DNA from 3 places in the Streptomyces sp. NPDC051064 genome. Region 2 is predicted to be linked to each of the others. Evidence: riboswitches for the same ligand, from Rfam matches in the RefSeq annotation. Region 2 holds a riboswitch; each other region holds the start of a gene.
What was found. A riboswitch is a leader RNA that binds a small molecule or an ion and turns the genes downstream of it on or off. The one in region 2 is predicted to bind cobalamin.
Positions count from the first base shown of each region.

Region 1 (3,264 bases), on a different contig from region 2:
GCAGCCCGAGCCCCTCGACCAGTCCGGCCCGCGACTCCACGTCGTCCTCGATCCGCTCACCCAGCACCTGGAACCCGCCGCAGATGCCCAGCACCGGGCGGCCCTCCGCAGCCCGCCGCAGCAGGGCGTCGGCCAGCCCCCGCTCGCGCAGCCACGCCAGCGCCTTCACGGTGCCCCGCGTCCCGGGCACGATCACGAGGTCCGCGTCGACGAGCTCCTCCGCCCGGTCCACGAACCGCACCACCACACCCGGCTCGGCCGCCAGCGCGTCCACATCGGTGAAGTTCGACATCAGCGGCACCGCGCACACCGCGACCCGCAGCACGTCCTCGCCGTGCGGCGGCGCCACGACCGACTCCCGCACGGTGCCGCGCATCGAGACGCGCAGCCCGTCCTCCTCGTCGATGCCCAGCCCGTGGGCGTACGGCAGCACCCCGTACGTCCGCCGCCCCGTGAGCCCGAGCAGCATGTCGAGACCGGGCTCCAGCAGCGACACGTCACCGCGGAACTTGTTGACGAGGTATCCCGCGACCAGCGACTGGTCCTCGGGGCTCAGCAGCGCCGTCGTGCCGAAGAACGAGGCGAACACACCGCCCCGGTCGATGTCGCCGACCACCAGCACCGGAAAGCGCGCGGCCCGGGCGATGCCCATGTTCACGATGTCCGTCCGCCGCAGATTGATCTCGGCAGGACTGCCCGCCCCCTCGCAGATCACGGCGTCATACGTGCCCCGCAGCTGCTCCAGACAGTCCACGACCGTCCCCAGCAGCGCCTCCTGGCGACCGCCGTGGTAGCCGCGCGCACTCATCTCGCCGACCGGCTTCCCCATCAGGACGACCTGGCTCGACCGGTCGCCGCCGGGCTTGAGCAGCACCGGGTTCATCAGCGCGGACGGCTCCACCCGGGCGGCCTGCGCCTGCATCGCCTGGGCGCGGCCGATCTCCGCCCCCTCCCGGGTGACGAACGAGTTCAGCGACATGTTCTGCGCCTTGAACGGCGCGACCTTCACCCCCCGGCGCACCAGCCACCGGCAGATCCCTGCCGTGACGACGCTCTTGCCCGCGTCCGAGGTGGTCCCCGCGACCAGCAGCCCGCCGCTCATCCGACTCTCCGTCCCATGGCCAGCCGCCCCGCCGCGCACACGGCGAGGGCCAGCACACTCACCCGGCGCGACAGCCGCACCGCGCGTTCGATGTCCGTGACCCGCACATCCCGGCCGGCCTCGCCGTTGAGCACCGGCCGGTGCTCGACCCGCCCGCCGTACGCGAGGGTGCCGCCGAGCCGTACGCCCAGCGCCCCCGCGAACGAGGCCTCCACCGGGCCCGCGTTGGGGCTGGGATGCCTGCCCGCGTCCGCCCGCCAGGCCCGGACCGCCTCGCGCGGGCGCCCCCCGGCGGCCACGGCGAGCACGGCGGTGAGCCGGGCCCCGGGCCAGCCGGCGGCGTCGTCGAGCCGGGCCGACGCCCAGCCGTAGCGCCGGTAGCGGGGCGACTTGTGCCCGACCATGGCGTCGAGCGTGTTGACGGCCCGGAAGGCCACCAGCCCGGGCACTCCTCCGAGCGCGCCCCACACGAGGGCTCCCACGACGGCGTCGGAGGTGTTCTCGGCGACGGACTCCACCACGGCGCGGGCGATCTGCTGCCCGTCCAGCGACTGCGGGTCGCGGCCGCACAGATGCGGCAGCCGCTCCCGGGCCAGCTCGATGTCCCCGGCGGCCAGCGCCCCGCCGATGGCGCGGGCCTCGCGCCCCAGCGAGGTGCCCCCGACGACGGACCAGGTGGCGGCCGCGGTCAGCGCCACGGCGGCGGCGGGACGGTTCCGGGCGGCACGCGCGGCCAGGACGGCGGCGCCCGTGGCGCCCCCGGCACAGACGAGCGTGTGCAGGACGCCCCAGCCGCGGTGGTCGCGCCACAGGCGGCGCTCGGCGCCCGCCGCTGCACGCCCGAAGGCGGCGACGGGGTGGCCACGCCGGGGATCACCGAACAGCAGGTCGCCGATCAGGCCGGCGGCGGCTCCGTACGCGAAGATGCGGTCGGCTCGCACCGCTCAGCCGGCCGTCGCGCCTCGGAGGACCTTCGTGACGGGGGGTGAAGCGACCGACGCAGGGCAGCCAGACATGGCGTATGTCCTCACTCAGGGTCCGCGCCCTGGTTCGACGTGACCGGCGACGAGAGTCTCCTGGCTTCCGGATCCGCAGTTCCTCCGGCCTTCCAGCCCGCGGTGGCGGGCCGTGACTTCCGTGTGGAGGCTGCTCCCCGGTGACAGTGGCGGGACCGCGCCGGATTCGCACCGGCTTCCTCTCCTGTCGCCGTAAATGGCTCCGGCAGTCCACCATGCCCCGTGAACGCCCGTCAACCTGCCGTTGACCTGCGAGGCTTCAATGTGCTCAGACGCACACCGGGCCGGACACACGTGGTGTGTCCGGCCCGGGCGGGAGTCCGCGTGGGAGCGGTCAGGCGACGATCAGATAGATCCCGTACGCGACCGCCGCCGCGCACAGCCCGAAGCAGGCGTACGCGCCGGTGCGCACCAGGCCGTTGGCACCGCCGCCGCCCTGCGCGGCCGACGTCTGCCTGGCCATGCCCGTGATGCCGAGGGTGAAGAGGCCGACCAGTGCGACGGTGACCACGAGGCTGACGCCGAAGACGGACGCGAGAGCTGCCCAGTCGATGTTCATGCGGATTCGTCCTTACACCGTGGCCGGGTCGGCCGGGGTTCCGGCCGTCGTGGCCGGGGCCGAGATGGTGGTCTTGAGCTCCGGTACGACGGCACCGGCGGGCGGCGGGCTGACCGCGGAGACGGCGGTGGTGACGACGCCCGCGGGCTCGGCCTCCGCGTTCACGTTGGTGTGGTCGACCGGCTTGCGGCGCGACAGCAGCCAGATGGCTCCGGAGCCCGCGACGAGGAGGACGGCGACCACCCCGACGCCCCAGGGCCCCTGCTTGGTCAGGAACTCGGCGCCCGCGCCCATCAGACCGGCGGCCGGCAGGGTCAGGCCCCAGGCGACGAACATCCGGGTGGCGGTGGACCAGCGGACCACGCCTCCCTTGCGTCCGAGACCCGCGCCCATGACGGCACCGGAGCAGGACTGCGTGGTGGAGAGGGAGAAGCCGAGGTGCGAGGAGGCCAGGATGACCGTGGCCGCGCTCGTCTGGGCCGCGAAGCCCTGCGGCGGACGCAGGTCGGTGAGGCCGCTGCCCATGGTGCGGATGATGCGCCAGCCGCCGAGGTAGGTGCCCATCGCGATGGCGATACCCGCGGAGG
Region 1 is NZ_JBITFK010000001.1:52,294-55,557, reverse strand. Features, by position in the region: gene ACIBCU_RS00305 (cobyric acid synthase) at 1-1,102, opposite strand, end outside; gene ACIBCU_RS00300 (cobalamin biosynthesis protein) at 1,099-2,043, opposite strand; cobalamin riboswitch at 2,172-2,301, opposite strand; gene ACIBCU_RS00295 (hypothetical protein) at 2,453-2,677, opposite strand; gene ACIBCU_RS00290 (inorganic phosphate transporter) at 2,690-3,264, opposite strand, start outside.
Region 1: another riboswitch for cobalamin. It lies ahead of ACIBCU_RS00300 (cobalamin biosynthesis protein); the one in region 2 lies ahead of ACIBCU_RS30100 (ABC transporter substrate-binding protein).

Region 2 (3,264 bases):
GGAGGAGACGCCGAGGACGAAGGGGTCCGCCAGCGGGTTGCGCAGCAGCGACTGCATCACGGTGCCGCACACCGCGAGCCCGGCCCCGCACACCGCGGCGAGCAGGGTGCGGGGCATGCGCAGGTTCCAGATGATGCCGTCCCGGATCGGGGTCAGCCGCCCGTCTCCCAGGCCGAGGTGCGAGGCCACCGCGGACCAGACGTCCGGGACGGAGATACGGGCGGGTCCGATCGTGACGGCGACCGCGACGGACAGGACGAGCAGGGCGACCCCGGCGCTCCACAGGACGCCGTCGCGCAGGACCCGGACTCCGGGGGCCGTCCGGACCGCGGGCGGCTGCTCCACCCGTACGTCCGGGGCGCGTTCGCTCCTCGTCACCCCGCGAGCCCGAACGAGCGCAGCCCGGCGGCGACGCGCTCCACGCCCTCCACGGTCCGGATGGTCGGATTCATCGCCTGGCCGCTCAGCAGGACGTACCGCTTGTGCCGGACGGCGTCCATGTTCTTCGTGGCGGGGTTGGACTCCAGGAACTCGATCTTCTTCGCTGCGCTCTCGGCCGTCTGCGACTTCCGGGTCAGGTCCCCGATGACCAGCACGTCGGGGTTCCGGTCGGCGACCGTCTCCCAGTTGACCTGGGGCCATTCCTCGTGCGTGTCGTCGAAGACGTTCTCCGCGCCGAGCTCCTCGGTGATGATGCCGGGGGCGCCGCAGCACCCGGCCAGGTACGGGGCCTCGGAGTTGGCGAACCAGTAGAGCATCGTGGTGCCGGACGCGTCGATGTCCGCGGTCGCCCTCTCGATGCGGCCACGGAGGCTCTTCACCAGCTTCTCGCCCCGTTCCGGGACGCCGAACACCTTGGCCAGGTCGCGTACTTCGCCGTAGACGCGGTCCATGGTCAGGGGCTTGGAGCGTGAGCCGTCGCTGCTGCCGGTGTTGTCCTTGCCCGCGCAGTCGGAGGGTGCGAGGTACGTCGGTACGCCGAGCTCCTCGAACTGGTCGCGGGACGCCACCCCGCCTTTGCCGAGGGTGGACTCGAACGAGGCGCTGACGAAGTCGGGTTCCTCGGCGAGGACCTTCTCGGAGGAGGGCTGGTTCTCGGCGAGGCGCTTCACCGTGGATTCGTCCTTCTCCAGGCCCTTCATCACCGGGTCCGTCCAGGTCGCGGTGGCGGCCAGCCTGTCGGCGAGGCCCAGGGAGAGCAGGATCTCCGTCGATCCCTGGTTGAGGGAGACGGCGTGACGCGGTGCCGCGTCGACGGTCACCGTACGGCCGCAGTTCTTGAGCGTCACGGGAAAGCCGTCGCCGGCGGCGTCCCGTGCTGCGCCGTCGGGAGTGTTCCCGCCTCCGCCGCAGGCGGTCAGAAACACAAGTCCCGCGATGAGCAGGGCTGTTCGGCGTACGGTGCTGGCTATGAGCGGCACGGAGTCCTCGGCATTCTCTGGGCTCATGCGCGGAGCCCGTACGGAGTTCCGCTCCCGGTGCGGAAGCGGTTGCCAGCAGGTCTTCGGACTCGGGTTCGTCCGGACGAGGCGCCTTCCCGGTGCACCCGAGGGTGTTCCAGTGGCTGTGGCCCCGCCCGTCCCCCTCACCGCTGCGCGTCAGCTCCGGATTCTCACCGGATTCCCTGACTCCACGTGGAGTGTGACTGGCGCCTGCAAGCTATCACGCGGCGCGCCGGCGGCCTCGGGGGCCGTAGCCGGTACGGCGGGGGCTTCTCCCCCTCCGTACCGGCCGGCCGTCGCGCGGGTCAGCGCTTGGGGTGAACCGATTCGCCGCCATCGGCCTGCGGCTTCCCGCCGCGGCGGGCGAGCACGGACGTGGTGCCCCAGTAGGCGAGCAGGACGGTGCGCAGTCCCAGGATCTCCAGGTGCTCGCCCAGGCGGCAGCGGACGGCCCGCCCCTTGCCTCCGGCGCTCATCGGGCGTCCGCCGGGCGGGTGTTCCACGGGCCCCCGGGGTCGTCGTACGCGTCCGCGTAGCCGGGTCCGGCGATCGGCCAGTCGGCGAGCAGTTCCTCGGGCAGCGCGAAGGAGTCGGCCAGCTCCGGGGCGTGCGCGGCGACGGCCGTGAGGAGCTCCTCGACGGCCTCGGGCAGGGCGTCCACCTGAGCGGCGCTCAGGAGGCCGGCGGCCAGCAGGTCACCGCTGTTGCGGGACACCCATTCGAGGGCGAACAGCCGCTCCAGGTCCCCGAGCCGGTCCCTGGCCGCCCCCTCGGGCAGCGTCGCGCGGGCCTCGGCGTAGGCCTCGGCGGCCTGCCGGTACGCGTAGGCCTCGACCCCGCGCATTGCGGGACCCGAGGCCGCGTTCCACCGGCCGAGGGTGTCGGCGTCGGGTGCCCGCAGCGCGCGGGCCCTGGCCCGGGCGAACCAGATGTCCTGGACCGAGGCGAGGAGCCGGCCCAGGAAGTACGGGTCGGCGAGGTCACCGGGGTGCGGGGCCCGGTCCGGGGCGTCGTCACCGCCGGGCTCGGCGGCCAACAGCATGTCGGCCGCCGCCTTGGCGTACAGGGCGATGTTGTCGCCCTCCGCGGTGATGGCCCCCTCCACGCCCGTGACGAGTTCGGTCATGCCGTTGTTCTCCAGCAGCGCCTGCGCGCCGCAGCGTTCACGGCTCTCGACGATGACGTCGCGGGCCCGCCAGGTGATCCACGCCTTGGCGACATCGACCAGACGTACCGCGTCCGTCCGGGCGTCCTCGTCCGTACAGGCTTCCCAGCGTTCCTGCGCCCTGCGGTACAGCAGGCTCATGGCGAAGACCATGGCCATGGCCGAGGCGAGCGGTCCGTGGTGCGTCCGGTGGGCGTTCACCGGCACCGGTGGGGCGCCCCGTGAGCCGGAGATCATCCGGTGGCCGCCGTAGCGTACGGCGACGGCCAGGGTCGCGCGGGCCGAGCCCGCCGCGCAGGCGCTCATGGAGATCCGGCCGGGGGTGACCCGCCCGATCGAGGTGAGGAAGCGCCGCCGCCTGTCCCCCCGTCCCGTTCTGAACTCCCCTGGCGCGTCGCCCTCCTCGGCTGATCCCAGCAGGGCGTCCCGTGCCACGAAGAGCCGGTCGAACGAGGTCAGGCAGTGGTCCACCGGGCTGCCCATCCGGGCCGGGAGCCGCCGTACCCGGATACCGGGCAGCGCCTGCGCGTCGTCGGTGAGCGGCACCAGGAAGAGGCGTACCCCGTGGTCGGAGCCGTCGGCCACCAGGCGGGCGGCGACCAGACCGGACTTCGCTCCGCCCGCCGGGCTGGTGTTGGGCATGAACTTCTGAGCGCC
Region 2 is NZ_JBITFK010000009.1:280,105-283,368, forward strand. Features, by position in the region: gene ACIBCU_RS30095 (FecCD family ABC transporter permease) at 1-378, opposite strand, end outside; gene ACIBCU_RS30100 (ABC transporter substrate-binding protein) at 375-1,448, opposite strand; cobalamin riboswitch at 1,478-1,665, opposite strand; gene ACIBCU_RS30105 (hypothetical protein) at 1,748-1,918, opposite strand; gene ACIBCU_RS30110 (acyl-CoA dehydrogenase) at 1,915-3,264, opposite strand, start outside.

Region 3 (3,264 bases), on a different contig from region 2:
ACGCAGAAACCCAGGGGAACCCGGTAGGCCCGCCAGAGTTGGCGGGCGGGTACACCGGCCGGCCCCAGCAGCACGGTGACGGCGGTGAGGAGGATCAGTGCGGCTCCCGGCCAGGGCGGCAGCGAGATCGCCAGAATGGTGAGTCCCAGACCGAGTACGGCTTTGTCCACGGGATGGCGGCGGCGCCAGCGACTGCTGTGCGCCGCCGCGTCGATCGGCAGCACGAGTCTCAGTCCCCCCGGGCCGCGGGTTCCCCGGCGCCGGAGCCGTCCTGCTGCACGCTCGCGCGCAGCTCGCCCTGGCGGCGCCCGCGTCGCAGACCGAAGTAGTAGGCGAGGACGCCCGCGCCCAACGCGGCCTGGAGGGCGAACAGCGCCGACTCGATCTCGCCGGACGGTGGTTCGTACAGCGGGGAGAACCAGGGTTCGTATGCGGGATCGATCTCGGTGATCGCCGTCTCGGCCTGGGCGTCGGAGCCTGTGAACGGCTCCTTCTCGTCGTCGCCGAGGCCGAGGGCCAGCGGCAGGACGGCCAGCGCGGCCACGACGAGCAGCAGAAGGGTGTTGATCTTCGTGTTCCTGTTCATCGGGCCACCGCCTCGGTCTCGGCCGTCCTGGTCCGGTCCCGCCTGCCGGCGAGGAACACACCGAGCCGGGTCAGATCTCCCTTGCTGGACTGCACGAGGAGCCGCATGACCAGAACGGTCAGGAGCCCCTCGCTCACCGCCAGTGGGATCTGGGTGACCGCGAAGATGGAGCCGAACTTGCCGAGCGCGCCCAGGAAGCCGGTGCTCGGGTCCGGGAAGGCGAGCGCCAGCTGCACGCTCGTGACGCAGTACGTCGACAGGTCGGCGACGAACGCGCCGAAGAACACCCCCACCATCAGCGGCACGTCGTACCGGCGCAGCAGCCTGTAGACCGCGTACCCCGCCCAGGGCCCCACGATCGCCATCGAGAAGACGTTGGCACCCAGCGTGGTCAGCCCGCCGTGGGCGAGCAGGAGCGCTTGGAACAGCAGGATGATGGTGCCCAGGACCGCCATGATCGGCGGACGGAACAGGATGGCCCCCAGCCCCGTGCCCGTGGGATGCGAGCAGCTCCCGGTCACGGAGGGGATCTTCAATGCGGAAAGAACGAACGTGAAGGCCCCGGAAGCCCCCAGAAGCAGCGTGCTCTCGGGGTTCTCCCGGACTTCACGCGTGAGTGACCGGACTCCGTGGACGACGAACGGCGCGGACGCGACACCCCAGGCGATCGCGTGCGCCGGAGGCAGAAAACCCTCGGCAATGTGCATGACTCAGCAGACCCTCTCCAGCACCTCGTGGATGGTTGAAGTGCCTTGGCCGGTCTCCTGGCTTACGGGTACCACCGCCCGAACTCCGCCTTCCCGGGTCACAAGGACCCAGTGGCTGCCCGCGAGGGCCGGAGCCGGACTTCCCGATCACAGTGGCGAGGGCCGCACCGGCATCACACCGATTTCCCGTTCACCAAGGCGTGGCGACAGTAGTGCCAGGTGGGGGACGATGACAAGCGGGCCTGAGGTCACCGAGGGCCGCCACCGGCCCTGCCGGGCGGGGCCCGGTGGTCTCCCGCGCCGACGGCCGCGACGGACGGCGCGGGGGATCGCGGCGGCAACCGTCACGGTCCTCCGGCCTCGCGTCGCTCGTGCGTGGGGGCCAGGCACTCCCGCACGACGGTGACGCCGTCCGGCTCCTGGCCGTCCGGGTGGTCGACCGTCAGCGTGTCGTACATGCGGATGAGGCGGGGCTGCGCAGCCTGCCCAGGAGTCCGGCCTGCTCGGCGGGTCGGCGTACACCGCGGACGACAGCCCGCGCCGGCGCGCGCCTTCTACGGGCGGCGCCCCCAGGCGGAGACCAAGGGGGCCGTCGCCAGGTCGAGTCGTCCGGTGGCGACGTTGGACAGGTGGCGGTCGATGTCCTCGTCGGTCGCGATCCCCGCCGCCACGAGCCGGCCACGGATCTGCCGGACCGTCGCTGCCTCGAGAACGGTGCAGGCCGGCGAGGTGATCGGGAAGTAGGCATCCGCCTGTACGTCGTCGAGGCCGCCTTCGCGCAGCAGCCGGGGCAGTGTCCGGCCGTACGTGAGATCGGCACCGCGTGCGGCCATGAGCTCACGGAACCCGGAGCGCAGACGGTTGGCGAGCCGCTGCTCGGGGCCCGACTCGTCCGGGCACAGCAGAGGCTGCAGCCCCGGATCGGCATCCTCCAGGAGCAGCACACCACCCGGTCGCAGCGCCTGGATCATGCGGCGCAGCGCCTCCGCGCGGTCGACGACGTGCACCAGGACCAGCCGGGCGTGCACGAGGTCGAAGCCACCCGGCGGCGGAGGGTCGGCGGCGACGTCATGGCGCATGACCTCGACGACTTCGGAGGCGGCTTCGCGTGCCCAGGACACGTCGATGTCGGTGCAGACCACCTGCCCCGTTGCTCCGACCCGCTCGGCAAGACCCGCGGGCACGGAGGGGCCGCCCGCCCCGACCTCCCAGCACCGCATGCCCCGGGTGATGCCGATCCGGTCGACGTGCCGGAACGTCACCGGATCGAACAGCTCGGACAGCGCACCGAATCGGATGCCTGCCTCCGACTGCTGGTTGTCCAGCAGATACCCGTGGTCCGTGCTGTGATCGGCCATGCCCTGCGCCACCGTCTCTCTCCGTCCGTACACGAAGTCCACCACGCGGCGCCCGCTCCCCGCCAACCGGTCCGGGCGTCCTCCGGACCGCGCGGTGAGCCCCCGGCCCCGGGGGCCACGGGTCACAGGAGCCGCTTGCGCCCCCAGAGGATGACGAAGGTGGCGACGGCGGCGGCGACGGCGAGCATGATGCCGGCTCCGAGCCACTGCATCGTCTGCATCTGGGAGACGGGGAGGTAGTCCATGGACCAGCCGATGACGTGCTTGGACTCCAGGCAGGCGGTGTGCGCCCGGTCGTTCTCCACCTGGTCGAGGCAGGTGGTCCAGTCCAGGCGGTCTCCGGAGCCGGTGAGGAAGTAGGTGCCCTGTCCCTGCTGCTCCGCCTGGACAGGCAGCTCCGGCCGTACCGCACCGGGCCCGACGCCCTTGTCGGTGCTGACCGACATGATGTGTCCCAGGCTCCGCCAGAGTTCGTCCCAGACGAACCCGATCGCCACGACGATGCCGAGCGTGACCACCATCGACACCAGCGTGCGGCGCAGGAGCAGGCCGACCGCCACGCCCACGGTGAACGTGAGCAGGGCGTAGGCCACCGGTACGACCCCCGTGACAC
Region 3 is NZ_JBITFK010000011.1:140,138-143,401, forward strand. Features, by position in the region: gene cbiQ (cobalt ECF transporter T component CbiQ) at 1-224, opposite strand, end outside; gene ACIBCU_RS33080 (energy-coupling factor ABC transporter substrate-binding protein) at 230-586, opposite strand; gene ACIBCU_RS33085 (energy-coupling factor ABC transporter permease) at 583-1,293, opposite strand; cobalamin riboswitch at 1,323-1,528, opposite strand; gene ACIBCU_RS33090 (methyltransferase domain-containing protein) at 1,848-2,651, opposite strand; gene ACIBCU_RS33095 (ABC transporter permease) at 2,774-3,264, opposite strand, start outside.
Region 3: another riboswitch for cobalamin. It lies ahead of ACIBCU_RS33085 (energy-coupling factor ABC transporter permease); the one in region 2 lies ahead of ACIBCU_RS30100 (ABC transporter substrate-binding protein).